DNA from 2 places in the Ensifer sp. 22521 genome. Region 1 is predicted to be linked to the other one. Evidence: predicted binding sites of a transcription regulator. Region 1 holds the regulator's gene; the other holds the start of a gene.
What was found. Region 1 encodes PhoB, which activates phosphate uptake and scavenging genes when phosphate is short. Its sites were predicted from a motif close to TGTCATNNANCTGTCAT; they were not measured.
Positions count from the first base shown of each region.

Region 2: a site for PhoB is predicted at 11,350-11,366, ahead of ACTJKE_RS20455 (DUF1045 domain-containing protein). Genes of this name have one in related genera too.

Region 1 covers NZ_JBQENM010000010.1:133,355-145,357, reverse strand. Annotated here, with positions in the region: gene ppk2 (polyphosphate kinase 2) at 81-977, opposite strand; gene phoR (phosphate regulon sensor histidine kinase PhoR) at 1,210-2,478, shown strand; gene ACTJKE_RS17270 (substrate-binding domain-containing protein) at 2,674-3,708, shown strand; gene pstC (phosphate ABC transporter permease subunit PstC) at 3,805-5,289, shown strand; gene pstA (phosphate ABC transporter permease PstA) at 5,286-6,608, shown strand; gene pstB (phosphate ABC transporter ATP-binding protein PstB) at 6,622-7,437, shown strand; gene phoU (phosphate signaling complex protein PhoU) at 7,488-8,201, shown strand; gene phoB (phosphate regulon transcriptional regulator PhoB) at 8,463-9,146, shown strand; gene ACTJKE_RS17240 (GcrA family cell cycle regulator) at 9,215-9,736, opposite strand; gene ACTJKE_RS17235 (aspartate aminotransferase family protein) at 10,157-11,356, shown strand; gene argF (ornithine carbamoyltransferase) at 11,457-12,003, shown strand, end outside.
Region 2 covers NZ_JBQENM010000012.1:193,427-210,777, reverse strand. Annotated here, with positions in the region: gene ACTJKE_RS20515 (LysR substrate-binding domain-containing protein) at 1-638, shown strand, start outside; gene ACTJKE_RS20510 (GyrI-like domain-containing protein) at 720-1,175, shown strand; gene ACTJKE_RS20505 (DMT family transporter) at 1,359-2,237, shown strand; gene ACTJKE_RS20500 (DEAD/DEAH box helicase) at 2,288-3,838, opposite strand; gene ACTJKE_RS20495 (DNA alkylation repair protein) at 4,134-5,234, opposite strand; gene ACTJKE_RS20490 (hypothetical protein) at 5,269-5,568, opposite strand; gene ACTJKE_RS20485 (helix-turn-helix transcriptional regulator) at 5,716-6,390, shown strand; gene ACTJKE_RS20480 (host attachment protein) at 6,517-6,966, shown strand; gene ACTJKE_RS20475 (trimethylamine methyltransferase family protein) at 7,033-8,619, opposite strand; gene mnmD (tRNA (5-methylaminomethyl-2-thiouridine)(34)-methyltransferase MnmD) at 8,871-9,602, opposite strand; gene ACTJKE_RS20465 (NAD(P)/FAD-dependent oxidoreductase) at 9,642-10,784, shown strand; gene ACTJKE_RS20460 (PRC-barrel domain-containing protein) at 10,852-11,241, opposite strand; gene ACTJKE_RS20455 (DUF1045 domain-containing protein) at 11,512-12,312, shown strand; gene puuE (allantoinase PuuE) at 12,440-13,369, shown strand; gene uraD (2-oxo-4-hydroxy-4-carboxy-5-ureidoimidazoline decarboxylase) at 13,369-13,872, shown strand; gene ACTJKE_RS20440 (ureidoglycolate lyase) at 13,960-14,466, shown strand; gene uraH (hydroxyisourate hydrolase) at 14,526-14,888, shown strand; gene ACTJKE_RS20430 (alpha-hydroxy acid oxidase) at 15,083-16,219, opposite strand; gene guaD (guanine deaminase) at 16,334-17,351, opposite strand, start outside.

The sequences.
Region 1 (12,003 bases):
TCCTCGAGCCTCTGACCCCAATTGACCGCGTTGGCCGCCCTCTGGCGGGGCCGTCTCCTTCGGCCGCTGTCGTATGGGCGCTACTTCAGAAAGCCCGGGCCGGACCCGACAATCTTGTCGTCGACCTCACCGATCGCGCTCTTGTCCTTGCCGTCATAGTCGAGCGTGGAGAGGATGTGGCGGATGAGATTGAGGCGCGCGCGTCGCTTGTCGTTGCCGCGCACCACGGTCCAGGGTGCGTGTTCCGTGTGTGTTGCCTTCAGCATCTCGTTGCGCTTTGCCGTGTAGTTGTCCCACTTGTTGAGGGCGGCGATGTCCATCGGCGACAGCTTCCAGATCTTCAGCGGATCGTGGCAGCGATCGTGGAAGCGCTTGAGCTGCATCTCGCGGCCGATGTTGATCCAGAATTTGAAGAACTGGATATCCTCGTGCACGATCATTTTTTCGAAGCGAGGCGCCTGCTTCAGGAACTGCTTGTGCTGCTCGGGCGTGCAGAAGCCCATGACCGGCTCGACGCCTGCGCGGTTGTACCAGGAGCGGTCGAACAGCACGAATTCCCCAGCCGTCGGCATGGTCGCGACATAGCGCTGAAAATACCATTGCCCGCGCTCGGTCTCTGTCGGCTTCGTCAGCGCCACGATGCGCGCCCAGCGTGGGTTCAGGTTGCCCATGGTCGCATGGATCGCGCCGCCCTTGCCGGCGGCGTCGCGGCCCTCGAACAGCGCGATGATGCGTTTTCCGGTTTTCTGCTGCCAGAGCTGAACCTTGACGAGCTCGATCTGAAGCTTCTCCAGCGTCTCGAGATATTCTTCCTCGTCGAGCTTCTTCTTGTAGGGATAGTCATCGGACGAAAACGCTGCGTCGTCGATCCACTTCGGCAACTCGGGATTGTCGATGTCGAAGACGCGGCTCTTGCCGTCGATCTGCAGCTCCACTGCGCGGCTTTCCGCCTTTTCCGTCGTCTCCGCTAACGCCATATGCTCGCCCTTTCGGCTTGGCGCACGGGCCCGAAAACCGGCTTCGATCATCGGCAGGATCATGCGCGTTTTCAAACTTCTGCAGCTCCAAGCAGCGCCGAAAAGTCGCGGTGCTCAAGGCCCGATTTCCTTGGAGGAGGCCACAATTGCATTGCGGATTCAAGCCGGTCGTGAAAATCATGTCATGAAGGATCGCTATTCCTCGATCATTTTGGTCCGGGAGGAAGACAAAGTGATTCATGAGGATGTCGAGGTGGACGGTTCGAAAGCGTTCTGGCGGGACCTGGTGCCGCGGCTGAAGGCTGAGCGCTGGCTGCTGGGCCTCACCCTGCTTTTGGCGATCCTTGCGACCTTTGCCGGCATCCATTTCCTTATCGTGCTTCCCTTCTGGATCGTTCTGGTTGCGGCGCTGCTCAACCGCAGTGCGCCGGCCTCGGTGATCTTGAGCCCGGCCAAGGCTGTGGCCGTCGATGGCCCGACCAGCGATCCGCTGGTGCCGGCGCTGAATGCGCTCGACATGCCGGTGTTGGTCGTCGCCGCCGATGAGACGGTGGTTTTCCAGAACATCGCCGCGGAGAAAGCCTTCGGCACCATTCCGCCGAACACTTACCTGGCCGCCCGGGTGCGTTCGCCCGGTGTTCTCGACATGATCCGCGAGACGATGGCGACCGGCAAGGCCAACCAGATCGAGCATACCGAGCGGCTGCCGTCGGATGCCGTCTATGTCGTGCGCGTGGCACCCGCCGAAATCGGCGGCGAGGGGCGGACGCCCCGCATCTTCCTGATCACCTTTCGCGATATCTCGCAGGCGCGCCGCATCGACCGCATGCGGTCGGATTTCGTGGCCAATGCCAGCCATGAGCTGCGCACGCCGCTGGCATCGCTGCGCGGTTTCATCGAGACCCTCCAGGGCCCCGCGCGCAACGACTTGAAGGCGCAGGAAAAATTCTTCGGCATCATGCATGAGCAGGTGACGCGCATGAGCCGCCTCGTCGACGACCTCCTGTCGCTCTCGCGACTGGAGCTGCGCTCGCATATCGCGCCGGACGATCCGGTGGACCTTGCGCCCTTGCTCGGCCATGTCCGCGACAGCCTCCTGCCGCTGGCGAAGGACCTGAACGTCACGGTCTCTCTCGTGGTGCCGGACAAGCCCGTCATCGTACAGGGCGATCGCGACGAGCTCATCGAAGTCTTCGAGAACCTGATCGAGAATGCCTGCAAGTACGGCCAGGAGGGCAAGAAGGTCGACATAACCTTGCGTGGCGGCGAAGAAGGCACGCAGGCCGAGGTGATCGTGAAGGACTATGGGCCGGGCATCCCCGCCGAGCATGTCCCGCGCATTACCGAGCGTTTTTATCGGGTCAATGTCGAGGCGAGCCGCTCGAAAAAGGGCACTGGATTGGGCCTTGCCATCGTCAAGCACATCCTCACCCGGCACCGTGCCCGGCTGCTGATCCATTCTGAGATCGGCAAAGGTACGACTTTTACGGTCCGGTTCTGACATATTGGCGCGGGAAAACCCGGGACCGTTCATTTTCCCTTAGCATTTTCAATGACATGAGCTGTCATAAATGTTTCGTCAAACTGACATAAAAGGTGTGGCCATCGGCAGCTAACTAGGGGCAGCCGATAAGACGGCGAAGAGCGCTGCAACGCTTGGCGCACACCAACACAAGCCCATTCCGGGAGAACTTTTATGAAAGCTCTTAAACTCACTGTCGCGGCGCTGGTAGCGTCTGCCGCATTTGCCGGCGCAGCCGCCGCCCGTGACCAGGTTCAGGTCGCTGGCTCCTCGACCGTTCTTCCCTACGCCAAGATCGTAGCCGAGACGTTCGGCGAGACCTTCCCCGACTTCAAGACCCCGGTCGTTGAATCTGGCGGCTCCTCGGCCGGCCTGAAGGAATTCTGCAAGGGCGTCGGCCCGGACACCATCGACGTCGCGAACTCCTCGCGCAAGATCAAGGACAGCGAAGTCGAGGCCTGCAAGGCCGCTGGCGTGACCGAAATCCAGGAAGTCAAGATCGGCTATGACGGTATCGTCTTCGCGACCGACGCCGGCAATGCCGACCTCGCCCTGAAGCCGGAAGACCTCTACAAGGCTCTCGCTGCTGAAGTCGTCGTCGACGGCAAGCTCGTTGCCAACCCTTACAAGAAGTGGTCGGAAGTCAACTCCGCCCTTCCGGAAGTTGAAATCGCCGCCTTCATCCCGGGCGAAAAGCACGGCACCCGCGAAGTCTTCGAAGAGAAGATCCTGGCTGCAGGCTGCAAGAACGCCGGCGCCGTTGACGTCATCAAGGCTGCCGTTACCGATGAAAAGCAGCAGCACAGCAAGTGCGTCGCGGTCCGCAAGGACGGCATGGCTGTCGACATCGACGGCGACTACACCGAGACGCTCGCCCGTATCGCTGCCAACAAGAACGGCATCGGTGTCTTCGGCCTGTCCTTCTACGAAAACAACGCCGACAAGCTGAAGGTCGCGACCGTCAACGGCATCGTACCGTCGACCGAAACGATCGCTTCCGGCGAGTATCCGGTTTCCCGCCCGCTGTTCTTCTACGTCAAGAAGGCACACCTCGGCGTTATCCCGGGCCTCAAGGAATATGTTGAGTTCTTCATCAACGACCAGATGATCGGCCCGGACAGCCCGCTCGCCGAGTACGGCCTGGTTGCTGCTCCGGACGCCGAGCGCGAAGAAATCCGCAAGGCTTTCGCAGCCGGCAACATGCTCTGATAACGACAAGCCCCGGCGCGATATCCTTCGCGCCGGGGCATGCCTTCATTCGATTTGCCGGCGGCCCGTGACGGGCGATACCGGGGAGACGTGCGGATGAGTACCTCGCTCCTTCTTTTGCTAATTATTGTTATTGGTTTCATTGCCTATTTTGCCGGTCGCGCACGTTCGCTGGCGCAGGCTGGCGGCAAGCTCTCCAACCTTCATTCCTTGCCGGGCTATCACGGTAGCTACGTCGCTATCTGGGCGATGCTGCCGGCGGCGCTCGTTCTCGGCGCCTGGCTGATTACCGGTCCTATCTATATTGACGGGAGCACGCGCGCGGCCCTGCCGGACACCGTCCAGAACCAGGGGGCCGCCGCGGTTCAGCTCGCGCTCGGCCAGGTCAAGTCCGTTGCCGGTGGTCTGCTGCGCCTGAGCGGCGAGGAGGTCGCGGCACTCGAAAGCGGTGCCGCCAATCTCCGCTCGACGCTCGCGGCCAAGGGCGTCGCCCTGGCCGGCGAAGGCGAGCCCTACATGGTCACCGTCGCCCAGCATTTCAACGCGATGACCGCCGCCAACCGCTGGCTGATGACCGCGGCCGTACTGTTGATCGCGATTGCCGGCGGCATCTACGCCATCCGCAACATCGCTACCCGCTTCCGTGCACGCAACCAGGTCGAGCGGGTCATTCTCGGTTCGCTGATCGTCGCGTCTTCCATCGCCATCCTGACGACGGTCGGCATCGTCGCCTCGATGCTGTCGGAAGCCGGCCGCTTCTTCACCATGGTCTCGCCGTTCGAATTCTTCTTCGGCACGGTCTGGGATCCGCGCTTCGCTGCTGCCGGCAGCGGCGGCGCCTCCGGCCAGTTCGGGCTGATCCCGCTTCTCACCGGCACGCTCTACATCGCTTTCGTCGCCATGCTCTTTGCAGTGCCGATCGGCCTCTTCGCAGCCATCTACATGGCGGAGTATGCAAGCCCGCGCTTGCGTTCGACCGCAAAGCCGCTGCTCGAAGTGCTCGCCGGCATCCCGACCATCGTCTACGGTTTCTTCGCTCTCGTGACCGTTGGTCCGTTCCTGCGTGATATCTCGGCGCAGCTGAACGGCCTTGCCACCGGCAATTACCAGAACTTCATCCAGGCGCAGAGCGTGGTCACCGCAGGCATCGTCATGGGCATCATGCTGATCCCGTTCGTGTCGTCGCTTTCCGACGACATTATCACCCAGGTGCCGCGCGCGCTGCGTGACGGGTCGCTGGGCCTCGGCGCCACCCGTTCGGAAACGGTCAAGAAGGTCATTCTTCCGGCTGCACTTCCCGGCATTGTCGGCGCGCTGCTTCTGACCGCATCGCGTGCCGTCGGCGAAACGATGATCGTGGTGCTTGCAGCCGGTGTCGCGGCCCGCATGCAGATCAATCCCTTCGAGCCGATGACGACGGTGACCGTGAAGATCGTCAACCAGTTGACGGGCGACCTCGAGTTCACCTCGCCGCAGACGCTGGTGGCCTTCGCGCTGGGCATCACGCTCTTTGTCATCACGCTCGGCCTCAACATTTACGCGCTCTACATCGTGCGCAAATACCGGGAACAGTACGAATGACCGACATCGCTTCCCCGACCGTCCGGATCTCCGCCCGTCCTGAATCCGCAAAGCGCGATATCGGCATCAAGCGCCGCTATGCCGCCGAGCGCCGGTTCCGCGCCTACGGCATTGCGGCAATCAGCACCGGTCTCTTCTTCCTGGCGCTGCTGCTGTGGACCGTCATTTCCAACGGCTACACCGCGTTCCAGCAGACGACGATCACGCTGCCGATCGAATTCACCGAAAAGGTCATCGACCCCAACGGTGAGCGCACGACCGACAGCAAGGTACTGATGACCGCCAACTATCCGCTGCTGGTGCGTGATGCGCTCGTCAAGCAGCTCGGCATCGATGCGACCAAGCGGCCGCTGGTCAAGCAGGCGACCGACATGGTTTCTGCGAGCTCCCGTACGCTCTTGCGCGACATTGTCGTGGCGGATCCGTCCATCGTCGGCAAGACCATTCCGGTCACCCTTTTGGCCGAAGCCAACATCGACTCCGCCAACAAGGGGCAGATCGACCTCAAGGTCGAAGAGAGCAAGCGCAAGGTCAAGGACCAGCAGGTCACCTGGATGAACGAGCTCGCAAGCGCCGGCGTCCTGAAGAAGAGCTTCAACACCGGCATCTTCACCTTCGGCGCCTCCAGCCGTCCTGAAGCGGCGGGCGTCGGCGTTGCCGCCCTCGGCTCGTTCTACATGATGCTGATCGTGCTCCTGCTGTCGTTGCCGATCGGCGTTGCCGCCTCGATCTATCTCGAAGAGTTCGCTCCGAAGAACCGGCTCACCGACCTGATCGAGGTCAACATCAACAACCTCGCGGCCGTTCCGTCGATCGTCTACGGTCTGTTGGGTCTCGCCGTCTTCATCAACTTTGCCGGCATGCCGCGTTCGGCGGCCGTCGTCGGCGGTTTCGTGCTGACGCTGATGACCCTGCCGACGATCATCATCGCCACCCGCGCGGCCTTGAAGGCGGTTCCGCCGTCCATCCGTTCGGCGGCGCTCGGTCTCGGTGCCTCGAAGATGCAGACCATCTTCCACCACGTTCTGCCGCTGGCCATGCCGGGCATTCTGACCGGTACGATTATCGGTCTTGCCCACGCGCTTGGCGAAACCGCGCCGCTCCTGCTGATCGGCATGGTCGCCTTCGTCGTCGACTATCCCGGTTCGCCGATGGAGCCGTCGACAGCGCTGCCGGTGCAGATCTACATGTGGGCCAACGAGGCGGAACGCGCCTTCGTCGAGCGCACCTCCGGCGCGATCATCATTCTTCTCATCTTCCTCGTCGTCATGAACCTTGGCGCCATTCTGTTGCGACGTCGCTTTGAGCGCCGTTGGTAGTGAGGTAATTACTATGAACATCATGTCAGAAGCAGCGGTCGAGAAAGCCTTGGATCAGAAAATGAACACGGTTCCCTTCAAGATGATCGGCAAGGATGTGTCGGTCTACTACGGCGAGAAGCGTGCGCTTTTCGACGTCAACCTCAACATCCGCGAGAACACGGTAACGGCGCTGATCGGTCCGTCGGGCTGCGGCAAGTCGACCTTCCTGCGCACGCTGAACCGCATGAACGACACCATCGAGAACTGCCGTGTGACCGGCAAGATCACGCTCGATGAGGACGACATCTACGACCCGACCATTGACGTGGTCGAGCTGCGCGCCCGCGTCGGCATGGTCTTCCAGAAGCCGAACCCGTTCCCGAAGTCGATCTACGACAACGTCGCCTACGGTCCGCGCATCCACGGACTTGCCCGCACCAAGGCGGACTTTGACGATGTGGTCGAGACCAGCCTGCAGAAGGCAGGTTTGTGGAACGAGGTGAAGGACCGCCTGCAGGAGCCGGGCACCGGCCTCTCCGGTGGTCAGCAGCAGCGCCTTTGCATCGCACGCGCTGTTGCCGTCAGCCCGGAAGTCATCCTGATGGACGAGCCCTGCTCGGCACTCGACCCGATCGCGACCGCCAAGGTCGAGGAACTCATCCACGAACTGCGCACGAACTTCACGATCGTCATCGTGACCCACTCGATGCAGCAGGCCGCCCGCGTGTCGCAGCGCACCGCCATGTTCCACCTCGGCAATCTCGTCGAGGAGAACGACACCGACAAGATGTTCACCAATCCGGATGACCAGCGCACCCAGGATTACATCATGGGCCGCTTCGGCTGAGGCCAATCACGGCTGCAACAGTCACTGGAAAGCGCCTGTAAGGATCGACGATCATGTCCATGCATATCATGTCCGCCTATGACGAAGAACTGAAGTACCTGACGCGCCGCATCTCGGAAATGGGCGGTCTCGCCGAGCAGATGGTCGCCGAATCCGTCCGCGCCCTGGTCAATTCCGACCTGGCGCTGGCGCAAAAGGTAATCTCGGACGACACCGTTCTCGATGATGCCGAGCGCCAGATCGGCGAGAAGGCGATTGTCACGATCGCCAAGCGCCAGCCGGTCGCCGCCGACCTTCGCGAGATCATGGGGTCGATCCGCATCGCCTCCGACCTGGAGCGTGTCGGCGACCTCGGCAAGAACACTGCCAAGCGCGTGATCGCGGTTGCCGGTTCGGGCATCCCGCGCAAGCTCGCCCGCGGTCTCGAGCATCTCGCCGAACTCGCTCTGGTGCAGCTCAAGGAAGTGCTCGACGTCTATGCGTCGCGTTCGCCGGAAAAGGCCAACAGCATTCGCGAACGCGACGAGGAGATCGATGCGATCTACACCTCGCTGTTCCGCGAGTTGCTCACCTACATGATGGAAGATCCGCGCAATATCACGCCCTGCACGCATCTTCTGTTCTGCGCCAAGAACATCGAGCGTATCGGCGACCACGCGACCAACATCGCCGAGACGATCTATTACATGGCGACGGGTGCCCAGCCGGAAGGTGAGCGCCCGAAGGATGACAACACGTCGACGTTGGGCTCGGTCAACGACTAGAAGGTTGGAGCGGGATGCGGGGGGGACAACCGCATACACTTTTCCTCATCCCGCTCTGGCGTTAAACGCGCCGTTCGCAATGCGTGCCCCATGAATATCATCCGGTCGCGGCTTCGGTCGCGGCCCCGAATTCCTGCATCTGAAGCATGCGGCTTTTCGCACCGCCTTTGAAATTGGCGGGGGTGCTCCAGATTTAGAGTGTCTGAGTGCCGGCCGGTCCGCTGGACCCGCACGGCGCTCGCGGTAAGGAGACGTTACCTGATGTTGCCAAAAATCGCCGTGGTCGAAGACGAAGAGGCGCTGAGCGTCCTGCTGCGTTACAATCTGGAAGCTGAAGGCTTCGACGTCGATACGATCCTCAGGGGTGACGAGGCGGAGATCCGGCTACAGGAACGCCTGCCCGACCTTCTGATCCTCGACTGGATGTTGCCGGGCGTCTCCGGCATCGAGCTTTGCCGTAGGCTGCGCCAGCGCCCGGAGACGGAGCGGTTGCCGATCATCATGCTGACGGCGCGCGGCGAGGAAAGCGAGCGCGTTCGCGGTCTGGCGACCGGTGCCGACGACTATGTGGTCAAGCCCTTCTCCACGCCGGAGCTGATGGCCCGCGTCAAGGCGATGCTCCGCCGGGCGAAGCCCGAAGTTCTCTCGACGCTGCTGCGCTGCGGCGACATCGAGCTCGACCGGGAAACCCATCGCGTCCATCGCCGCAGCCGCGAAGTTCGCCTGGGGCCGACAGAGTTCCGCCTGCTGGAGTTCCTGATGTCCTCTCCGGGCCGTGTCTTCTCGCGCTCGCAGTTGCTGGACGGCGTCTGGGGCCACGACATCTATGTCGACGAGCGGACCGTCGACGTGCATGTCGGCCGCCTGCGCAAGGCGCTGAACTTCTCGACCATGCCTGATGTCATCCGCACCGTGCGCGGCGCCGGCTACTCGCTCGAAAGCTGAGAAGGGCAAACAAAAGTCAATAAAAAAGGGGCCGATCGGCCCCTTTCGTTTTGGTCCTGTGCGGATCCTTAGCGCATCCGACGGCGCTCGGCGGACGGCTGGTAGGCAAGCCGCGCATGGAAGCTGCAATAGGGCGAAGCTTCCGGGGAATCGTTGCCGCAGAAATGGAACTCTTCCTTCAGCGGGTCGCCGATCGGCCACTTGCAGGTGCGTTCGGTGAGCTGGGTCAGCTCGAGGCGGCGCGACATTGGCACGACCACGTCGGTCTGGATGCTGAAATCCTGCTCGGCAACGAGATCGACTTCGATCTCCTCCTTGAGAACGGTGGCGCCGGACGGACGGGCAACGGTGCGGGTCGAAACGCGCGAGGCGTAGTTCGGAGCGCGCGGCGCCGAGGTCGGCCGCTTCGGGCGGGTCGCCGCAGTGGTGCTGCCGCCGGCTTTGGCGCGGCCTGGAAGGCTCAGGCGATGAACCTTGCCGATGACAGCGTTACGGCTGACGCCGCCGAGCTGTGCCGCGATCTGGCTTGCGCTCAGGCCCTCGGACCAAAGCTTCTTCAGTTTCTCCACCCGCTCGTCAGTCCAGTTCATTTCTGCACTCTCCGTTCTCAGCGTTGGGGATGGCAGAATCCCTCACCGCACCCCGGTTGAATCCCGAGGTTGCAAACGCGATAACTCTTTTGGTGACTAGGTCCGCCGCATGCGTCTAGTAATTGAATGTTAACGTACTGACCGTCGGACTCCGTGGCAAGAGTCCCGGGATTCACGCCGAATCGATTTCGTAGTTTTCCCCAACTTGCTCGGCTGGCGTTGCATTTTTGCAAGCCCTTCCGGGCGATTTTTTCGCCGCCGGGAAACGGGCTTCTCTGTTGCACTGCAAGGCTTGGTTTTATTGACATTGCGGCGCGAAATAGGAATAGTGCCTGCGCCGCCGAAAGGCGGCATTTTTGATTTTTATCGGGCCGCATGAAGCAGCGGGACCGATGCCGACTGGAGTAAGGAGAGCCTCGCATGACTGCAACCACGCCGCTTTACGATACCTACATGCGCGCGCCGTTGCGTTTCGAGCGAGGAGAGGGCGTCTGGCTGATCGCCGAAGACGGCTCGCGCTATCTCGACTTCGCCGCCGGCGTTGCCGTGAACTCGCTCGGCCACGCGCATCCGCATCTCGTCGAGGCGCTGAAGGCGCAGGCCGAGAAGGTCTGGCACCTTTCCAACCTTTACGAAGTTCCCGGTCAGGAAAGTCTTGGACGCCGCTTGGCGGCCGTCACCTTTGCCGATCGGGTCTTCTTCACCAATTCCGGTGCGGAAGCGCTGGAATGCGCGATCAAGACGGCGCGGCGGTACCACTTCGCCAAAGGCCAGCCGGAGAAGTTTCACATCATCACCTTCGAGGGCGCGTTCCACGGTCGCACGATCGCGACGATCGCCGCCGGTGGTCAGCAAAAGTACATTGAAGGTTTCGGGCCAAAGGCCCCAGGGTTCTACCAGGTTCCGTTCGGCGACATCGCGGCCGTCAAGAATGCGATCACCGAGGAGACCGCCGCGATCCTGATCGAGCCGATCCAGGGCGAGGGCGGCATCCGTCCCGCGACCAAGGAATTCATGCAGGAACTGCGCGCCCTCTGCGACGAATTCGGCCTGCTCCTGATCCTCGACGAGGTTCAGACCGGCGTCGGCCGCACCGGCAAGCTTTTTGCCCATGAGTGGACGGGCATCCGCCCGGATATCATGGCCGTTGCCAAGGGCATCGGCGGCGGCTTCCCGCTCGGCGCTTGCCTGGCGACGGAAGAGGCGGCAGCCGGCATGGTGGCGGGCACGCATGGCTCGACCTATGGCGGCAATCCGCTGGCGATGGCCGTCGGCAACGCCGTGCTCGACGTCATCCTCGCTGATGGCTTCCTCGCCCATGTGCGCGACGTCGCGCTCGTCTTCCGCCAGGGTCTTGCTTCGCTGAAGGATCGCTATCCCGATATCATCGAAGATATCCGCGGCGATGGCCTGATGCTGGGCATCAAGGTAAAGGGCCCCTCGGCGGATCTCCTGAAGGAGATCCGCGCCGAGAAGCTCCTGGCCGTGCCGGCCGGCGACAACGTGTTGCGCCTGCTGCCGCCGTTGACGGTGACGGCGGAGGAAGCACGCGAGGGCCTCGCACGCATCGAGCGCGCCGCCGAAGCAGTGCGGAAGGCAAGTGGTAACGCTGCGGCCTGACCGATAGGGCCAAGACTGACCCAGGATGGTAGAATGACCTTCGTGCGTTCACGCCGCTGCGTGGCGCACATAGGTTCGATTTTTTGAGGAACCGAGTACGATGGCAGGCACCAGACACTTTCTCGATCTTTCGGCCATGACGGCCGCCGATCTTCGGACGATCATCGATGATGCCCGCGTCCGAAAGGCGACGACCAAGGCCGGAACCGCCGAGAAGCCGCTCGCCGGCAAGATGCTGGCGATGATCTTCGAAAAGCCGTCCACCCGCACCCGCGTGTCCTTCGATGTCGGCATGCGCCAGCTCGGCGGCGAAACCCTGTTCCTTTCGGGCACGGAGATGCAGCTCGGTCGCGCCGAGACCATCGGCGATACGGCAAAGGTCCTGTCGCGCTATGTCGATGCGATCATGATCCGCACCACCGACCATCGCCGCCTGCTGGAATTGGCAGAACACGCGACGGTCCCTGTCATCAACGGCCTGACCGACGACACCCATCCCTGCCAGATTATGGCCGACATCATGACCTTCGAGGAGCATCGCGGACCGGTGAAGGGCAAGACGATCGCCTGGACCGGCGACGGCAACAACGTGCTGCACTCGCTGATCGAAGGCTCCGCCCGCTTCGGCTATCGCATGAACATGGCCG
Region 2 (17,351 bases), on a different contig from region 1:
CGGCGGCCTGCCTCAACGATCTTTCCCAGCTTCGCCGCGGCGAACTGTCGATTGCCGCTAGCCAGACGGTTGCGAGCTACTGGCTGCCGGCGCGTCTGGCGCGCTTCACCCACGACTATCCGCAGGTCGACGTGAAACTCACCGTGCGCAACACCGCCGTCGTTGCCGAGGCGGTAGAGGAGGGGACGGTGCAGCTCGGCTTCGTTGAAGGGCGGGTCGATGGTGCCAAGCTCGACCACCGCCGCGTCGCGGTCGATCGCATCGCGGTCTATGCTTCGCCCGCGCATCCGCTTGTCGGCGCCCCGGTCAATCTGGAGATGCTGCTTGCCGCGCGCTGGGTGCTGCGTGAAGAGGGCTCCGGCACGCGGGCAATGTTCCTGCAATCGATGGGGGATTATGGAGCGGAGCTTGACGGGTTGAAGATCGAGCTCGAGCTGCCTTCGAACGAAGCGGTACTGACGGCCGTCGAAAGCGGTCCTTTTGTCACGGCCGTGTCCCGGCTCGCCGCCCAGCCCTTCGTTGATAGCGGCCGGCTGGTCGAGTTGCCGTTTGAACTGGCGGAGCGCAATTTCGAGCTTTTGACCCATCGCGAGAGGCAGTTCAGCCACGCCGCGCGCGCCTTCGTGGAACTGCTTTGAGGCAAATTCCGTTCTACTCCTGCGATTGGCCTTTGTGTGGCCGGCCAAAAGTTGCAGGACCTTCGTTTGATGAGGTGGGTCATGGCGTTCGAAATCGTTGAAAGACCGGCCCAGCGTATAGCCGGCTCGTTTTGGGAAGGCACGTTTGGTGAGGCGGCCGATGGAGCCGTGCGCCGGCTGATCGCTGAGATGCAGGGGCACCACCAACATCTTCACCCGGGGGATCATGCGGCGCTGGTCGGCCTTTCCTGGAACGACCGCCCGGACGGCTTCCGCTATCTTGTCGGCTACATCTCCGACAAGGCCGAGACAACGGTTCATCCCGGGCATGTCGACCTGCCGGCCATGCGTTTTGTCACCGCCTTGCATCATCCGGAAAGCGGCGACGCCTTTGCCCACTATCAGAGAATGTTCGACTGGATGGCGGCTGAGGGACACGCTGCCGATACCACCGTGCTGCACTATCGCGAGGAATATGATCCGGGCTTCGTTTCGCTGTCGCTTTCCTCGCTCCGGCTGATGGTTCCGATTGGCTGATGCTTGCCATCAGAAAAATTGCTTTGACCATCAGTGTGGTCGCGTCTACTTGCCTCAATGCCTAAATCGCAATGATTAGGCTCGAAATCATCCGGTAGATCAGAGTATTCAGCGACTTGAGGCCGCCTTCCGTTGAGCGGGCTGTACGCCGCCGCTCTGCCGCCGTTATCCGATAGGCCCATCATGCTCGCCCGCCTGGCTCCCGCCATCTTCGTTCTGCTCTGGTCGACCGGCTGGGTCGTCGCGAAATATGCGGCTGCCTACGCGGATCCGCTGACCTTTCTGGTTTTGCGCTACACGCTGGCGATCGCGCTCTTCATCCTGTTTTGCATCGTCACCGGCGCCCGGTGGCCAAAGTCCTGGTCGGTGGCCGGCCATGCCGTGGTGTCAGGCATGTTTTTGCACGGGCTCTATCTCGGCGCCGTCTGGTGGGCGATCGGTGAGGGTGTTCCCGCCGGTATCTCCGGCATCATTGCCGGCCTGCAGCCGTTGATGACTGCCGTCGCGGCGGCCTTCGTGATCGACGAAAAGCTGACGACCCAACAGAAGCTCGGACTGGTGCTCGGCTTCTTCGGCATTGCGCTAGCCGTGCTGCCGAAGGTGCTGGCGATAGATACCGGCGCGACGCCGATCCACCTCCTGCCTGTCATCGTCAACGTGCTCGGCATGGCCGCCGTCACCTATGGCACGCTCTATCAGAAGCGCCATCTCCAGAGCGGCGACATCCGCAGCATCGCAGCACTGCAATATCTCGGCGCGCTGATCGTGACGATCCCGCTGGCGCTGCTGCTGGAAGATCTGCACGTCACCTGGAACCTCCAGGTCGTGCTCGCACTCGCCTGGTCGGTCCTAGGGCTTTCGATGGGGGCGATTGCGCTGCTGCTCTATCTCATCCGCCGCGGCCAGGTGTCCCGCGCGGCGTCTCTGATCTATCTGGTTCCGCCGCTTGCCGCAGTGCAGGCGTGGCTCTTCTTCGGCGAAGCGCTGACGCTGCCGATGGTCATCGGAACGGTGATCGCCGTCGCGGGCGTTTATCTTACCAACCGCAAGCAGCGGGCATAAAAAACGGCGGGTCGCTTAGGCCCGCCGTTCATTTCAGCGATTTTTAGAAATCAGCCCTGGTGGCCGCGGTTGCCGCCGTTGCCACGACGCTGGCCCTGGCCGCCTTCGCGACGCTCGCCACCACCGCGGTTTTCGTTGCGGCCGCCATGGTTGCGGTCGCGACGGTCGCCCTGCTTCTGGCCGGGACGTCCGTGGTGCTTCTTGCCCTCATGGTTGCGGTTGCCTTCGCCACGGCCGTCGTTCTGCGGATGGCCGTGATCGCGGCGCTCCTGGCGCTGCGGGCGGCGCTCGTCGCGCAACAGGTCATCGCCGGTAAAGCCGCTGGTCGCTGCCACCGGCTCGCCGGCCGGGCGTTCGCGACGCGGAGGACGGCCGCCGTTCTGGTGCTGGCCGCCGCCATTGCCCTTGCGATGGCCGGCGCCGTTGTTGCCGCGGCCGCTGCGACTCTTGGAGGGGCGGGCCTGGTCGGCCGGCGCTTCGCCGCTGGCAACAGCAATGTTGATGCCCATCAGCTTCTCGATGTCGCGCAGCAGGCGGATTTCGTCCGGAGCGCAGAAGGCTATCGCGATGCCGTCGCGGCCGGCGCGCGCGGTGCGGCCGATGCGGTGAACATAGGCATCAGGCACTTCCGGCAGGTCATAGTTGTAGACGTGGGTGACGCCGGGGATGTCGATGCCGCGGGCGGCGACGTCGGTGGCGACAAGCACGCGGATCTCGCCATCACGGAAGGCCTTCAGTGCCCGCTCGCGCTGGCCCTGGCTCTTGTTGCCGTGGATCGAGGCGGCCTTGAAGCCCACGTGGTCGAGGTGCTTCATCAGCTTCTCGGCACCATGCTTGGTGCGGCTGAAGATCAGCGACAGGCCGTCCGGATTGTCGGTCAGCGTCTTCTTGAGGATGGTCGTCTTCAGGTCCTTGCCGGGAACGAAGTGAACATACTGTTCGACCTTGTCGGCGGCCTTGCCCGGAGGTGTGACTTCAACCTTGATCGGGTTGGTCAGGTACTCGCCGGCAAGCTCGGCAATCTGCTTCGGCATGGTGGCCGAGAACAGCAGCGTCTGGCGGTTCTTCGGCACGAGCTTGGAGATCTTGCGCAGGTCGTGGATGAAGCCGAGGTCGAGCATCTGGTCGGCTTCGTCAAGGACGAGGTAGCGCCCTTGCGTCAGCGTCACGGCCTTGCGGTTGACGAGATCGAGCAGGCGGCCCGGTGTTGCGACCAGGATGTCGACGCCGCGGGCGAGCTGCTCGGTCTGCTTGTTGATCGAGACACCGCCGACGACAACGCCGATTTTCAGCGGAGACTTCTTGACGAAGAGCTTGAGGTTGGCAGCGATCTGGTTGACCAGTTCGCGGGTCGGGGCAAGTACGAGGGCGCGGATGTTGCGCGGATCGGGGCGCTTGCCTTCGGCAACGAGCTTTTCGATCATCGGCAGGCCGAAGGCGGCCGTCTTGCCGGTGCCGGTCTGGGCGAGACCGATGAGATCGTTGCCCTTCAGCACCTGAGGAATGGCCTGCGCCTGGATCGGCGTCGGTTTTTCGAAGCCGTTGGCGGACAGGGTCTCCAGAATGTGCTCGGAGAGGCCGAGATCTTTAAAGGTGGACAAATGCATATACCTTTTGGGGGCGCCAAACGCATTCGCCGGAACCGCATCCTTGCTGTTCCGGTGTCGTTTGGCGTCAAGAACCCCGCGTGAATTGGGAACTTGTGGGTTAAGAAAAAAGTCGTCAAGCGCCTGTGCTGTCGCCGCTTACGGCGTATGGGTGCGCTTTTCCTTCTTCACGGCTTTCTGTGTTGCCGAGGGCGCGCTCACGCGGCGGCCTGAAGGTGACGCTGGGCACCATGTCGTCGTTTTGGGCGAAAAAGTCAAGGTGCATCTTTTCGCAGGTGCGAAATGAGATCTACTCCAGCGCGAGATCAAAGCCGGCTTCAGCCGCTTCCTGGCCGTTGACGAGGATGACGATGCGGTGCGCGCCCGGATAGTAACGCCGGGTGGTGATCGGTCGGATCGCATGGCGTTTTTCGATCTCGATCGAGCGGCCGGGCGCAAGCGTCGCCGAGGTCCATTTGAACACTTTCGGCGATGACGCGCCGTTCGCCTTGCGGTGATGCACGGCGTAATCGATCATCACCTTCTGGCTCGTCTCGGCGTCATGACTGACGGCCAGACGCAGGCCGAGGCTTTCGCCGAGCACGATCTCGGAGCGGTCGAGCGAGAACCTGGCATTGATGCCGGCCGGGGGAGCGAAGCCGAAATTGCCAAGCGCGTCCGGGTGGCCCTGCTTCAGGAGCGTGCGCGAGGCATGGCGCAGCAACTGGCGGCGCTCCGGCGCCGCGTCGCCGATATGCCCGGCGACGAAAGCCACCACCAGATCCGGATGGTCCTTGGCGATGTCGTTGAGGCTGTTGGCGACCGAGCGGCGCACATAGTCCTCGGGGTCGTCGAGAAGGGCCGTCAGGATCGGCAGGATCGGCTTCGGATCGCGGATGAGTTTCGGCAGCCGCATTGCCCAGGGCAGGCGCGGGCGCGTGCCTTCGCTCGCCAGCCGGCGGACGTGATGGTTGGTGTCTTGGGTCCAGGAGTGGATCGTGGCAAGAGCGCGCTCCTGATCGCGATCGATGAAGACGCGAATGCCGAACTCGGCGGTGAAATGCGGCGTCAGTGCACGCAGCAGCGACAGCGACAGGTCGAACTCCCCAAGGCCGCGCAAGGCAACGTACTGGCTGAGGGGGAGCAATGCCCAGCCGCTGAGACCGGGCGCATCGTCTCGGGGCAGGCAGGCCGCAAGAATGGCGGCCGCTTCAGGGAACGGCTGCGGCAGCGTTTCGACCAGCGCATCACGGATCTTGAGCGAACGCTGCATCAGTTCCAGCGTTTCGAGGCCATCGCCCGCTAGCCGCAAGAATTTCTCCCGATCGAAGGCGCTGGCGCCACGGGCGATCCGGTCGGCGATATCGGTGACGACGCCGGGGTGCAGCAGGTTCTTCAGTGGTTCGGCCATCGCTAGGCAGTCCTTCGCTCGTTTCTCTGGCCGCTCAGATCTTCTGGCGGTCGGTAAAATGCTGCACCAGCATTACCGCGCTGATCGTCGCCGCGTAAGGCGCAAACTCCGGATCGACACGAACGCGCTCACCGGCCGATTGGGCGGCCTCAAGCGTCTCCCATTCGACCAGGTCCGCAAACATGCCCGAGGTCTCGCAGGAATCGACGGCGCGCCAGGAGACGAACCCGGGATAGCGGGAAACGGCCTGCATCGCCCGGCGGCGCGTGGCTGTCGCCGCGGGTTTGTCGAGAACGATGCAAACGGCAAGCTCAAGGATGTGGTCGCTGGTCATGTTCATGCTCCATGTCTGTTGGAGCTTGATTTAGCATAGGGCAACTGACAGCCTTATGGCCATAGTCGACACCGGCATGCTTGTGCCTGCCGGACGGTCGCTATAGCCCTTTCAAACGTGGGAGAGAATGGCGAAGGGAGACCACGGATGAGACCCGCCGACCGGCTGTTTCGCATTATCCAGCTCCTGCGCGCGACCGGCCGGGCGATGACGGCGCGGGAGATCGCCGAGAAGATGGAGGTCGCGCAGCGGACGATCTATCGCGACATGGAGCATCTGATCGCTTCCGGTGCGCCAATCGATGGCGAGCGTGGTGTCGGCTATCTGCTGCGCGGGGCCTTCGACGCGCCGCCGCTCGCCTTCACCTTCGAGCAGCTCGAAGCGCTCGCCTTCGGTGCCAGGGCCGTGCAGATGCTGGGCGACGGGCGACTTGCTCGATCGGCGCGCGAGGCGATGGAGAAGATCGCCCACGGCTTGCCTCCCGAACACCGGCAGCGGCTGATGGCGGCACCACTTCGCGCCTTCCGCTCGGCGCTCCAGCCGGAACCGCCGGCACTGCTCGGCGATCTGCGCCAGGCGATCGCGGAGCGGCGCAAGCTTCGCCTTAGCTATGACAGCCTCAAGAACGAGCACTCAGAGCGGATCATCTGGCCGCTGGGCTTAAGCGTCTTCGGCCACTTCTGGCTGCTGACGGGCTGGTGCGAGCTGAGGTCGGATTTCCGCGATTTCCGCGTCGACAGGATCAGCTCCGTTCACGTCGAGCGCGAGCGTTACGAGGTGACAGCGGAGCGCAGCTTCGAGGCCTATGTCGCGCGGATGTGATCGCCGTTACAGGCCGAAACAATTGCTGCTGAGCGGCGTTTTGATGGAACCGAACCGAGCCTCGCGCGTTTCCTTCCAGGGCCTTTTCGGCCCGCCACGATCAACACCTTTCACTGGGAGACAATCGTGCAGAACCGGACATGGATACTGGTCGCGGACGGCAACACCGCGCGCATCGTCAAGGGCGTGAACCTGTTGAAGGAGGAACGCCAGCGGCCGGACGAGGAAACCTTTCACACCGAACCGAAACGCGTTCAGGACATCATGGCGGATAAGCCGGGCAGAGCGCACTCGTCCGACGGGCACGGCCGCTCCGCCATGGAATACAAGAGCGATCCCGTTCGCGAGGAGCAGCAGCGCTTCGTCGCCGACGTTGCTGAAAGGCTGGAAAGTTACGCGGCCGACCACGCTTTCGACAGCCTGGTGATCTGCGCCGCCCCAAGGACGCTCGGCGATTTCAGAAAACAGCTCTCCGCGCATGTGAGGGAGCGGACGGTCGCTGAGATTGACCGCAATTGTGTCGCTGCAACGACGGAGCAATTGATCGCCACGGCGCGGGCTGCCGTCTTTCCCTGAGCCCGGCTTGTAGGGCTCGCCTCCATACTAGCGGCTGCTCGTGCAATCAGCCAACGCGGCGCTCCGTCAGAAGTCCGTCGGGACGCCGCCCTCTGCCTTACGTCTGGCGACAAAGGCATCAAGTTCCTCTTCGATCGCCGGATCGAGCGGCGGGCGCTCATATTCGTTGAGCTTCTGCTTGAAGATCCGGTTGGCATGATCGTAGGTGGTCGGCCGTCCGGCTTCTGTCCAGGTCTCGAAGTTGCGCCAGTCGGACAGGATAGGCGAATAGAAGGCGGTCTCGTAGCGCTGCAGCGTGTGCAGCGTGCCGAAGTAATGGCCGCCGGGGCCGACGTCGCGCACGGCGTCGAGGCCTAGCGCATCCTCGCTGACATCGAGCGGCGTCAAATATTCCGCCACCATCTGCAGCATGTCGACGTCGAGAATGAACTTCTCGAAGGAGGCCGTGAGCCCGCCCTCGGTCCAGCCGGCTGCATGCATGACGAAGTTGCCGCCGCCCTGGGTCAGCGCCCAGAGCGACATGGCGGACTCGTAGGCGGCTTGAGCGTCGAGCGTGTTGGCGGCATTGGTGTTCGAGGTGCGGTAGGGGATGTTGTAGCGGCGGGCGAGCTGGCCGCCGGCGACCACCGCCTTCATGTATTCCGGCGTGCCGAAGGCGGGTGCGCCGGTCTTCATGTCGACGTTCGAGGTGAAACCGCCATACATGACGGGTGCGCCGCGCCTGACCATCTGGGTGAAGGCGATGCCGCACAGTGCCTCGGCGTTCTGCTGAACCAGTGCGCCGGCGATCGTCACCGGTGCCATCGCGCCGGCCAATGTGAAGGGCGTGACCACCACCACCTGATTGCGCGAGGACATCTCGATGATGCCCTGCAGCATCGGTCCGTCGAGGCGGAGCGGAGAGGAGGTGTTAATGATGGTGAACAGCGAAGGCTCGCGCTCCATCTGCTCCATGGAGATGCCGCGGCCGATGCGGGCGATCTCGATGCCGTCGGTGTTGCGCTGCTTCCCAAGCGAATAGGCGTGGAAGACCTTGTCGGTAAGCTTCACCATGTCGGAGAGGCAGTCGAGGTGGCGGACTGAGGCATGCAGATCGACCGGCTCGACCGGATAGCCGCCGGTCGTGTGCACGATGTCGTAGGACTGGGCGAGCTTTACCAGCTTGCGGAAGTCTTCATGGTTGCCGGTGCGGCGGCCGCCATCACGATCGGCGACGAAGGGCGCGCTGGCGATCTGGGCGAAGACGAGATTGTTGCCGCCGATCGCGACGTTGCGCGCCGGGTTGCGGGCGTGCATCGTGAAGGCCGGAGGCACGGAGGCGATCATGTCCATGATCAGCCCGCGGTCGAAGCGCACCCGGTCGGTGCCGGGCGTCACATCGGCGCCTGCGGCCTTCATCCGGTCGCGTGCTTCCGGCAGGATGATGTCCATGCCGATCTCTTCGAGGATGGTCAGCGACGCGTCATGGATCGCTTCGAGCGCATCTTCCGAAAGCACCGTGGACTTCGCCAGCGTATTGACAAGATTGAGGTATTTTCCGCCTGTGGACTTGCGGGTCCGCTCAGCGCCGCGGCCACCTGGCCTGCGTCGCCGCTCCAGCGGGGTCGAGGCCGCATCACCGGTTGCTGCATCGGGAAACTGATCGTCGTTCATGAAGGACCCACCGTGTTGCCGATGGGGTTGTGTCGCAGATTCTCGGCGGCGATGGCCCGCCATTTGCGACAGTTCAGTTCTCTTGTGGAGTAAATCGTTTCCGCTGACGCATTTTCGCAGTGCGATGGCGCAACCGTTCAAGACACATCGAAATCGGGGCGGGGCGCCTACAGCGCCGCGCGTCTTATCAGACGCGCAAAGGTCGCTGTAGCACTTTGATTTTCTGCATGTCTCCTTAAATCGAGATCGATTTAAGGAGACATGCAGTAGGAGCGGTCGCCCCGCAGCATCTCGCGCTTGCCGGCGAAACCCTTGCGTTTTTCGACGACGAAACCGGCGGCCTGAAGATTGCGGCGGACGAAACCGGCGGCCGCATAGGTCGCGAAGCTGCCGCTGGGCGCGGTTTTTTCGAAGACGAGCCGCATCAGCTCTTGCGACCACATGTCGGGATTGCGCGAGGGGGCGAAGCCATCGAGATACCAGGCGTCGAACGGATGTTCGGTGCGGGCGACACCTTCGAGCGCCGCACCGCAGACGACCGTGAGGGTGACGCCGTCGCCAAAGTCGATGCGGACGTCACCGTCGGGGTCTGCCGGCCAGCGGGAGACCAGGGCCAGCCGTTCCGTGTCGATCTCCGGCCAGTGGATGAGCGCGCGGGAAATCTCGTCGGCGGCCATGGGAAATCGCTCGAACGAGACGAAGTGCAGACAGTCGCCGGCTCCAGCGGTTGCCTTCCACTGGCGCCACGTCTCGCAGAAATTGAGCCCGGTGCCGAAGCCCAGTTCGCCGATGCGGAAGGTGCCCGCACCGACCCAGCGATCCGGCAGGCCGTTGCCCGAAAGGAAGACGTGGCCGCATTCCAGCCGCCCATCGGTGCGGCAATAAAAGTGATCGCCAAACTCCCGGGAATAGGGCATATCGCCCTCGTGCCAATCAAGGTTTTGGCGCGCTGGCGGGTCGATCGGGTCTGCTGGTCCTGTCATGGCAAAGGCGATAATCCGCCGGCCGGAGAAGGTCAATCGATGAGCGAGCTTTTGGTCGTCGGCGGCGGCATCATGGGGCTGTGGGCCGCCCTTTCCGCCGCGCGCAAGGGCATGATTGTGCGGCTCGTCGAGCAACAGGCGATCGGTGCCGGCGCGAGCGGCGGCCTGCTGGGCGCGCTCATGCCGCATATGCCCGACCGCTGGAATGCCAAGAAACAATTCCAGTTCGAAGCGCTGGTGTCGCTCGAACAGGAGATCGCGCAGCTCGAAGCCGAGGCGGGGGTGTCGACCGGCTATCGCCGCACCGGGCGGCTGATGCCGCTCGCCAAGCCGCACTTACGCGACATTGCGCTCCGGCATGAGCAGGACGCGCGACAACAATGGCGCGCGGGCGACCGGCAATTCTTCTGGCATGTCCAGGAGGGCGGCCCGGAGGGTTGGCCAGGCACGGAGGCAACGGCGCATGGCGTCGTTTTCGATACGCTCGCCGCGCGGGTGTCGCCGCGCCGCACGCTGTCGGCCCTGCGTGCCGCCTTGTTGCAGTTGCAGAATGTTCAGATCGATGAAGGCTCGGGCGTGCGCGCCATCCTTCCGGCGCACGGCAGGGCCGAGCGTGACGATGGCAGCCGGCTCAGCTTCGACCATTGCATCATCGCTGCCGGCATCGGCAGTTTCCCGCTGATCGATGCCGTGTCGGGGCCGCTGAAAGCGACGAGCGGCACGGCCGTCAAGGGCCAGGCCGCGCTCTTGAAGGCGGATGTCGATCCAGGCCTGCCGGTTATTTTCACCGACGGCGTCTACATCATCGCTCATGACGATGGCCATGTGGCGATCGGCAGCACCAGCGAGAACAGCTTTGCCGATCCACTGTCCACGGACGAACAACTCGACGATCTCCTTCGACGCGCCACGTTGCTGGCGCCGCGTCTGGCGGATGCGGAGGTGGTCGAGCGCTGGGCCGGGCTCAGGCCAAAGTCGGCGGGGCGCGAACCCATGGTCGGGCGGCACCCTGACCATTCGAACATTTCCGTGCTGACCGGCGGCTTCAAGGTGAGCTTCGGGATTGCGCATCAGCTGGCGCGCTTCGTTGTCGACGAGATCGCCGGTCTCCCGACGCTCGATCTGCCGGAATCCTTCCTGTGCCGGAACCACATCGCGGCGCTTCGCGAGAAGCATCTCTAGGCTTGGGCATGGGAAGGGCCCCGCCGCAGGCGGAGCCTCACATATTCGGACATTCGAAAGTTCGACCTTACATCCAGTAGGGTGGCACGCCGTAGTAGTCGTAGACGCGACGGCCGTTTTCCTCGTTCCAGTCGTATTCCTCGTTGCCGCGATATTTCGGCGCGCGCTCGACCTGATCGCGCGTAACGTCGGTGCGATAGCCGCCGAGGTTTTCGTCATAGGTCAACTTCGCCCAGGGCAGCGGATAGTGGTCTTCGCCAAGGCCAAGGAAGCCGCCGAAACCGAGCACGGCGTAGGCAACGCGACCGCAGCGTTTTTCGATGATCACGCGCTCGATCGAGCCGATGTGCTTGTTGTCGGAGCCATAGACCTTCGTGCCTTCAACCTTGTCGCTCGCGATCAGGTCATGGGTTTCCTTGATCCGGGCATCCTGCAGGTTTGCGTTGTGATAGCTCACGCTTCTTCTCCATCCTTGATTGTTACCTTGAGTGAACGGCCGTTGGGCCGGATGGTTCCGAAAATCTGGTGCGCAAACCGGTGGGATCGCGTGGTTTTGCACGATCCACTTCGTCAATCTGTCACGCAAATCACCTAAGACGCGGCCAATAGATCACGAAGATCCCGGGTCGGATCGATACTCATAAGCGTGATCGATCTCATTGGAGCGGGGCGGAAAACCGCAGGCACTTTTCCTCGTCCCGCTCGACACGGATAACCGGAGCCAGACATGCGCTACGCCATTTGTTTTACGCCGCCGATGGCCGACCCGCTTTCCGCGGTCGCCGCAAGCTGGCTTGGGCGCAACGTCTATTCCGGCGAACCGACGGAACTGCCTTCGGTTGCGGGCCTGAGTTCTGCCGACATCGCCTACCATACGGCCGTACCGCGCCGCTTCGGTTTCCATGCGGTGATGATGTCGCCGTTTCGTCTGCATCCGGATATGACGGAATCACAACTCCTGAAGGCGCTCATGCATTTTGCCGGCGCGCAGACACCGTTCGAAATCGATCGCCTGGAGGTCGCCCGCATCGGCCGGTGCTTCGGTCTGATGCCGCAGGTCCCGAGCACCGCGATGCATCTGCTGGCAGCCAATATCGTTCAGGAGTTCGATGCTTTTCGTGCGCCGCTCAGCGAAGACGAGATCGAGCGCTCCGATCCGGATCGGCTGACCGCACCGCAGTTTTCCAATTTGCACCGCTGGGGCGATCCTCATGTGATGGACGAGTACCGCTTCCACATGATGTTGACTGGCCCGCTCGCGTCGGACGCGATACGCCAGGTCGAGGCGCCGCTTCGCGAGCTGTTCGAGCCGTACCTGGCGACGCCGCTTGCCATCGGCAGTCTTGCCCTCTTCGTCGAGCAGGAGACCGGCGCGCCCCTGCGTGTGCATTCGCAGCACCCGCTCGGCAAGATCTCCACGAATGCGCGCGCCGAGCGCGCCAAGCGCGTTGCCGCCGATCCCTCTCTTGGTTCGGGATCGATCCGGCCCTTGCCGCTCATCGTCGCGGCATTGATGGCGCATCGCTAGTGAGAGCGCAGAATTCAGCCTTCGTCTCATTCCGAACTCGTCGCCCAGCAACCCTTCGCGGGTAGATTTCGGTATCGACAATCCGGTCGGCGGTGATACCGTTCTGGAAAAATCGAAGGGTGATTTGATGTCTGAGACTAAGTATCCGCGCGACCTCGTTGGCTACGGCCGCAATCCGCCGAAGGCAAACTGGCCGGGCGATGCGCGCATTGCCGTGCAGTTCGTGCTGAACTACGAGGAGGGCGGCGAGAGCTGCATTCTCGATGGCGACGCGGCGTCCGAATGTCTGCTGTCCGAGATCGTCGGCGCGCAGCCCTGGCAGGGACAGCGTAATCTCAACATGGAATCGATCTACGAATATGGCGCACGCTCCGGTTTCTGGCGGCTGTGGCGCATGTTCACGAGCCGTAACGTTCCGCTGACGGTCTACGGCGTGACGCTCGCCATGGCGCGCAATCCGGAAGCGGTTGCGGCCATGAAGGAAGCCGGCTGGGAAATCGCCAGCCACGGCCTGCGCTGGCTGGAATACAAGGATTTTCCGGAGGAGGTCGAGCGCGAGCATATCCGCGAAGTCGTCCGTCTGCATACGGAACTGACCGGCGAGCGCCCGCTCGGCATCTACCAGGGCAAGCCTTCGGCCAATACGCTGAAGCTGGTGCTGGAGGAGGGCGGCTTCCTCTATTCCTGCGACAGCTACGCCGACGAACTGCCCTATTGGGTGCCGGGGCTGCCGGCCGACAAGCCGCATCTGATCATCCCCTATACGCTCGATGCCAACGACATGCGTTTTGCCACCAACCAGGGCTTCAACTCCGGCGACCAGTTCTTCACCTATCTCAAGGACAGCTTCGACGTGCTCTATGAGGAAGGCCGTCAGGGCGATGCCAAGATGATGAACATCGGCCTGCACTGCCGGCTCGTCGGCCGCCCTGGCCGCGCCGCAGCCCTTGCCCGGTTCATCGATTACGTGATGTCGCACGATAAGGTCTGGGTGCCCAGGCGCATCGACATCGCCAACCACTGGTACCAGCACCACAAGCCGGAAGGGACGCTCTGATGTCCGACCGCGACGCCTTCGTCGCCCGTTTCGGCGGCGTGTTCGAGCATTCGCCCTGGGTGGCCGAACGCGCTTACGATCGCGCCGCGGCGGCGGGTTTGATGGCGGGCAACGTGCATTCGGCGCTCTGCCAGGCTTTTCGTGCGGCGTTGCCGCGCGAAAAGCTGCAAGTGCTGCGCGCCCACCCGGATCTCGCCGGAAAGCTGGCGATCGCGGGCAAGCTTACGGCAGACTCGACCGCCGAGCAGGCGTCTGCTGGCCTCGATCGGTTGACGCCCGAGGAACATCAGCGCTTCACGGCGCTGAACGATGCCTACACGAAGAAATTCGGCTTCCCCTTCATCATCGCCGTGAAGGGGCTCACCAAGGGTCAGATTCTCGCCTCCTTCGAAAGCCGCATTGACAATTCGCCCGAAGAGGAATTTGAAACCGCTTGCGCGCAGGTGGAAAAAATCGCCCGCCTGCGGCTGCAGTCGATGCTTCCTGGAGACGAAAATGCCTGACAAAACCGTTCGATACGCGTCCTCGCACATGGGGGAGGCCATCGAACCGGACTTCGCACGCGCGCCAATGCAGGAGGTTAACGCCTGATGTCGCGCCTGCTTACGATCGAACCGCTGACGCGCGACGCCTTTGCACCCTTCGGAACCATCATCGAAGCCGATCCGGCGACGATGCGCTACATCAACGGCGGCAACACGGAACGTTTCCACGGGCTGGCGCGCGCCGATGTGGTCGGCGACGGCGCCAATGTCATCATCAACATCTTCCGCGGTCAGCCGCGCGCTTTTCCCTATGCGGTGACGATGATGGAGCGCCACCCTCTCGGCAGCCAGAGCTTTTCACCGCTCGACGATCGCCCCTGGCTCGTCGTCGTTGCCGAAGACGAGGACGGGCGTCCAGGCACGCCTCGGGTATTCCAGGCGAGCGGCAAGCAAGGGGTCAATTACGGCCGCAACGTCTGGCATCACCCGCTGATGTCGATCGGCGCGGTCAGCGATTTCCTGATCGTCGATCGCGATGGGCCGGGCAACAATCTCGAAGAGTTTTTCTACGATGAGCCCTTCGTCATTGAGAGCCCCAGTCTGGTGTTATGAGGAAAGGGTGTGCGGTCTTCCGCGCCCATCCCGTGCCAACTGATGAATGAGAGGATAGGATGAGCAGCACCGGCAGACTGACGACCCACGTTCTCGACACCGCGCTCGGCAAGCCGGCCGAGGGGCTGCGCATCGATCTCTACTGGCTCGAAGGCGAGGAGCGGCAGTTGATCCGCACCGTTCATACCAACAGCGACGGGCGCGTCGACGGGCCGATGGTCGAAGGCGTCGGCTTCCTGGTCGGCAATTACGAGCTGGTCTTTTATGCCGGCGACTATCTGCGCCGGTCAGGCGCGACGCTGCCGGAACCGGCCTTCCTCGACCGCATCCCCTTGCGCTTCGGCATCGCCGATCCGGCGAGCCACTATCACGTGCCGCTGCTGCTTTCGCCCTATGGGTATTCGACCTATCGGGGGAGCTGAGGCGTAAGGGGTCTTGCGCTCGCTTCGCGTTTTGCCGAAAGGGTCACTCCAAGCTCCCTCATCCTCGCCCTTGTGGCGGGGATCCAGCGACCCGAAGTCTGTCGGGTCAAAAGACCTTTCAGCCCAAGGACTTGGGCTGGCTAGATTCCTGTGACAAGCACAGGAATGAGGGCGGGAGTGGCTGATGCCGTGGCCTATTCCGCCAGGATGCTGCGGTCGACGTCGTTGATGTTGCGTTTGCCGCAGAGCGCCATGGTGATGTCCATCTCCTTGCGGATGATTTCCAACGCCTTGGTCACGCCGTCCTTGCCCATGGCGCCGAGGCCATAGAGGAAGGGGCGGCCGATATAGGTGCCCTTGGCGCCCATGGCGACGGCCTTCAATACGTCCTGGCCGGAGCGGATGCCGCCGTCGAGATGTACCTCGATCTGGTGGCCGACCGCATCGACGATGCGCGGCAGCATGCTGATGGAGGAGTGGGCGCCGTCGAGTTGGCGGCCGCCATGGTTGGAGACGATGATCGCATCGGCACCGGTCGCCGCCGCCATCTTGGCGTCTTCGGGATCGAGAATGCCCTTGAGGATCAGCGGTCCGCCCCAGCGCTCCTTGATCCACTCGACGTCCTTCCACGAAAGCTGCGGGTCGAACTGTTCCGCCGTCCAGGCGCCGAGCGAAGAAAGATCGGTGACGCTCTTTGCGTGGCCGACGATGTTGCGGAAGGTGCGGCGCTTGGTGCCGAGCATCTTCATGCACCAGCCGGGGCGCGTCGCCATCTGCCAGAGATGCTTCGGCGTCATCTTCGGCGGTGCGGAGAGGCCGTTGCGCAGGTCCTTGTGACGCTGGCCGAGGATCTGCAGGTCGAGCGTCAACACCAGCGCCGAGCACTTCGCCGCCTTGGCGCGGTCGATCAGGTTCAGCACGAATTCGCGCTCGCGCATGACGTAGAGCTGGAACCAGAAGGGCTTGGTGGTGACGGAGGCGACGTCCTCGATCGAGCAGATGCTCATGGTCGAGAGCGTGAAGGGGACACCAAAGGCTTCGGCGGCCTGGGCCGCCAGCATCTCGCCGTCGGCGTGTTGCATGCCGGTGAGGCCGGTAGGCGCCAGCGCCACCGGCATCGACACCTTCTGGCCGATCATCGTCGTTTCCAGCGAACGATCGGTCATGTCGACCAGCACCCGCTGGCGCAACTTGACCTTGGCGAAATCCTCCTCGTTGGCGCGATAGGTGCCCTCGGTCCAGGCGCCGCTGTCGGCGTAGTCGAAGAAGAGCTTCGGCACGCGGCGCTTGGCGAGCGCCTTGAGATCGCTGATTTCGAGGATTTGCGTCATGAAAACGGCCTTCGTCCAACGGAGATTGAACGAGCCATTACCATGTTTGCCGGAGGCTTGTTAATAGCCGGAACGCAGAGAGGTCAATTTTCTTGACCTCTCTGGATTTGGCGGTCACGTGGCGGCGAGTGCCGATTTCGCCGGCTTGCCGGCGACATAGGTTTCGACGATCGCGCGGTCGTCGCCCATGGTCTGTAGCAGGAAGAGTTCGTCGGCGAGCGAATTGACCACTTCGGCCCGAAGCGCCATTGCCCGCGTTGCCGCCATGTCGAGCACGATGAAGTCGGCATCGGTTCCGGCTTCGAGCGTGCCGATCCTGTCGACGAGCGAGAGCGCCTCGGCATTGCCGCGCGTCATCATGAAGAAGCTGTCGAAGGGGTTCAGCCGCTCGCCCTGCAACTGCAGGATCTTGTAGGCCTCGTCGAGCGTTTTCAGCATCGAGTAGCTGGTGCCGCCGCCGATGTCGGAGGCGACCGAGGTGCGGACCGGCTTGTCGCGGCGGGTAAGCGCCCGCAGCGGAAAGAGGCCAGAGCCGAGGAAGAGGTTGGAGGTCGGGCAGAAGACGGCGACGGAGCCAGTCTCGCTCATCGCATCCGCCTCGCGCTCCGAAAGATGGATGCAGTGACCGAAGAGGCTTTTCGATCCAAGCAACCCGTAGCGGGCGTAGACGTCGGTATAGTCTTTGGCATCCGGATAGAGCTCACAGGTGAAGGCGATCTCGTCGCGGTTTTCCGAAAGATGCGTCTGTACGTGCAGATCGGGGAACTCGTGCACCAGCGATTTGGCGACGTCCATCTGCTCGGGCGTCGAGGTGATGGCGAAGCGCGGGGTGATCGCCACATGGTTGCGGCCCTTGCCGTGCCAGTCGCGGATGACGGCGCGGGTTTCGTCATAGCCCATCTGCGGCGTGTCGAGCAGCCCTTGCGGTGCGTTGCGATCCATCATCACCTTGCCGGCGACCATGCGCATGTCGCGGCGCAGCGCCTCGGCGAAGAAGGCATCGGCGGACGCCTTGTGCACCGAGCAATAGGCCGTCGCCGTCGTCGTGCCATGGCGGACCATCTCGTCGAAGAAGCGGGTCGCGATGCGTTCGGCATGGGCGGTTTCGACGAAGCGGCATTCCTCGGGGAAA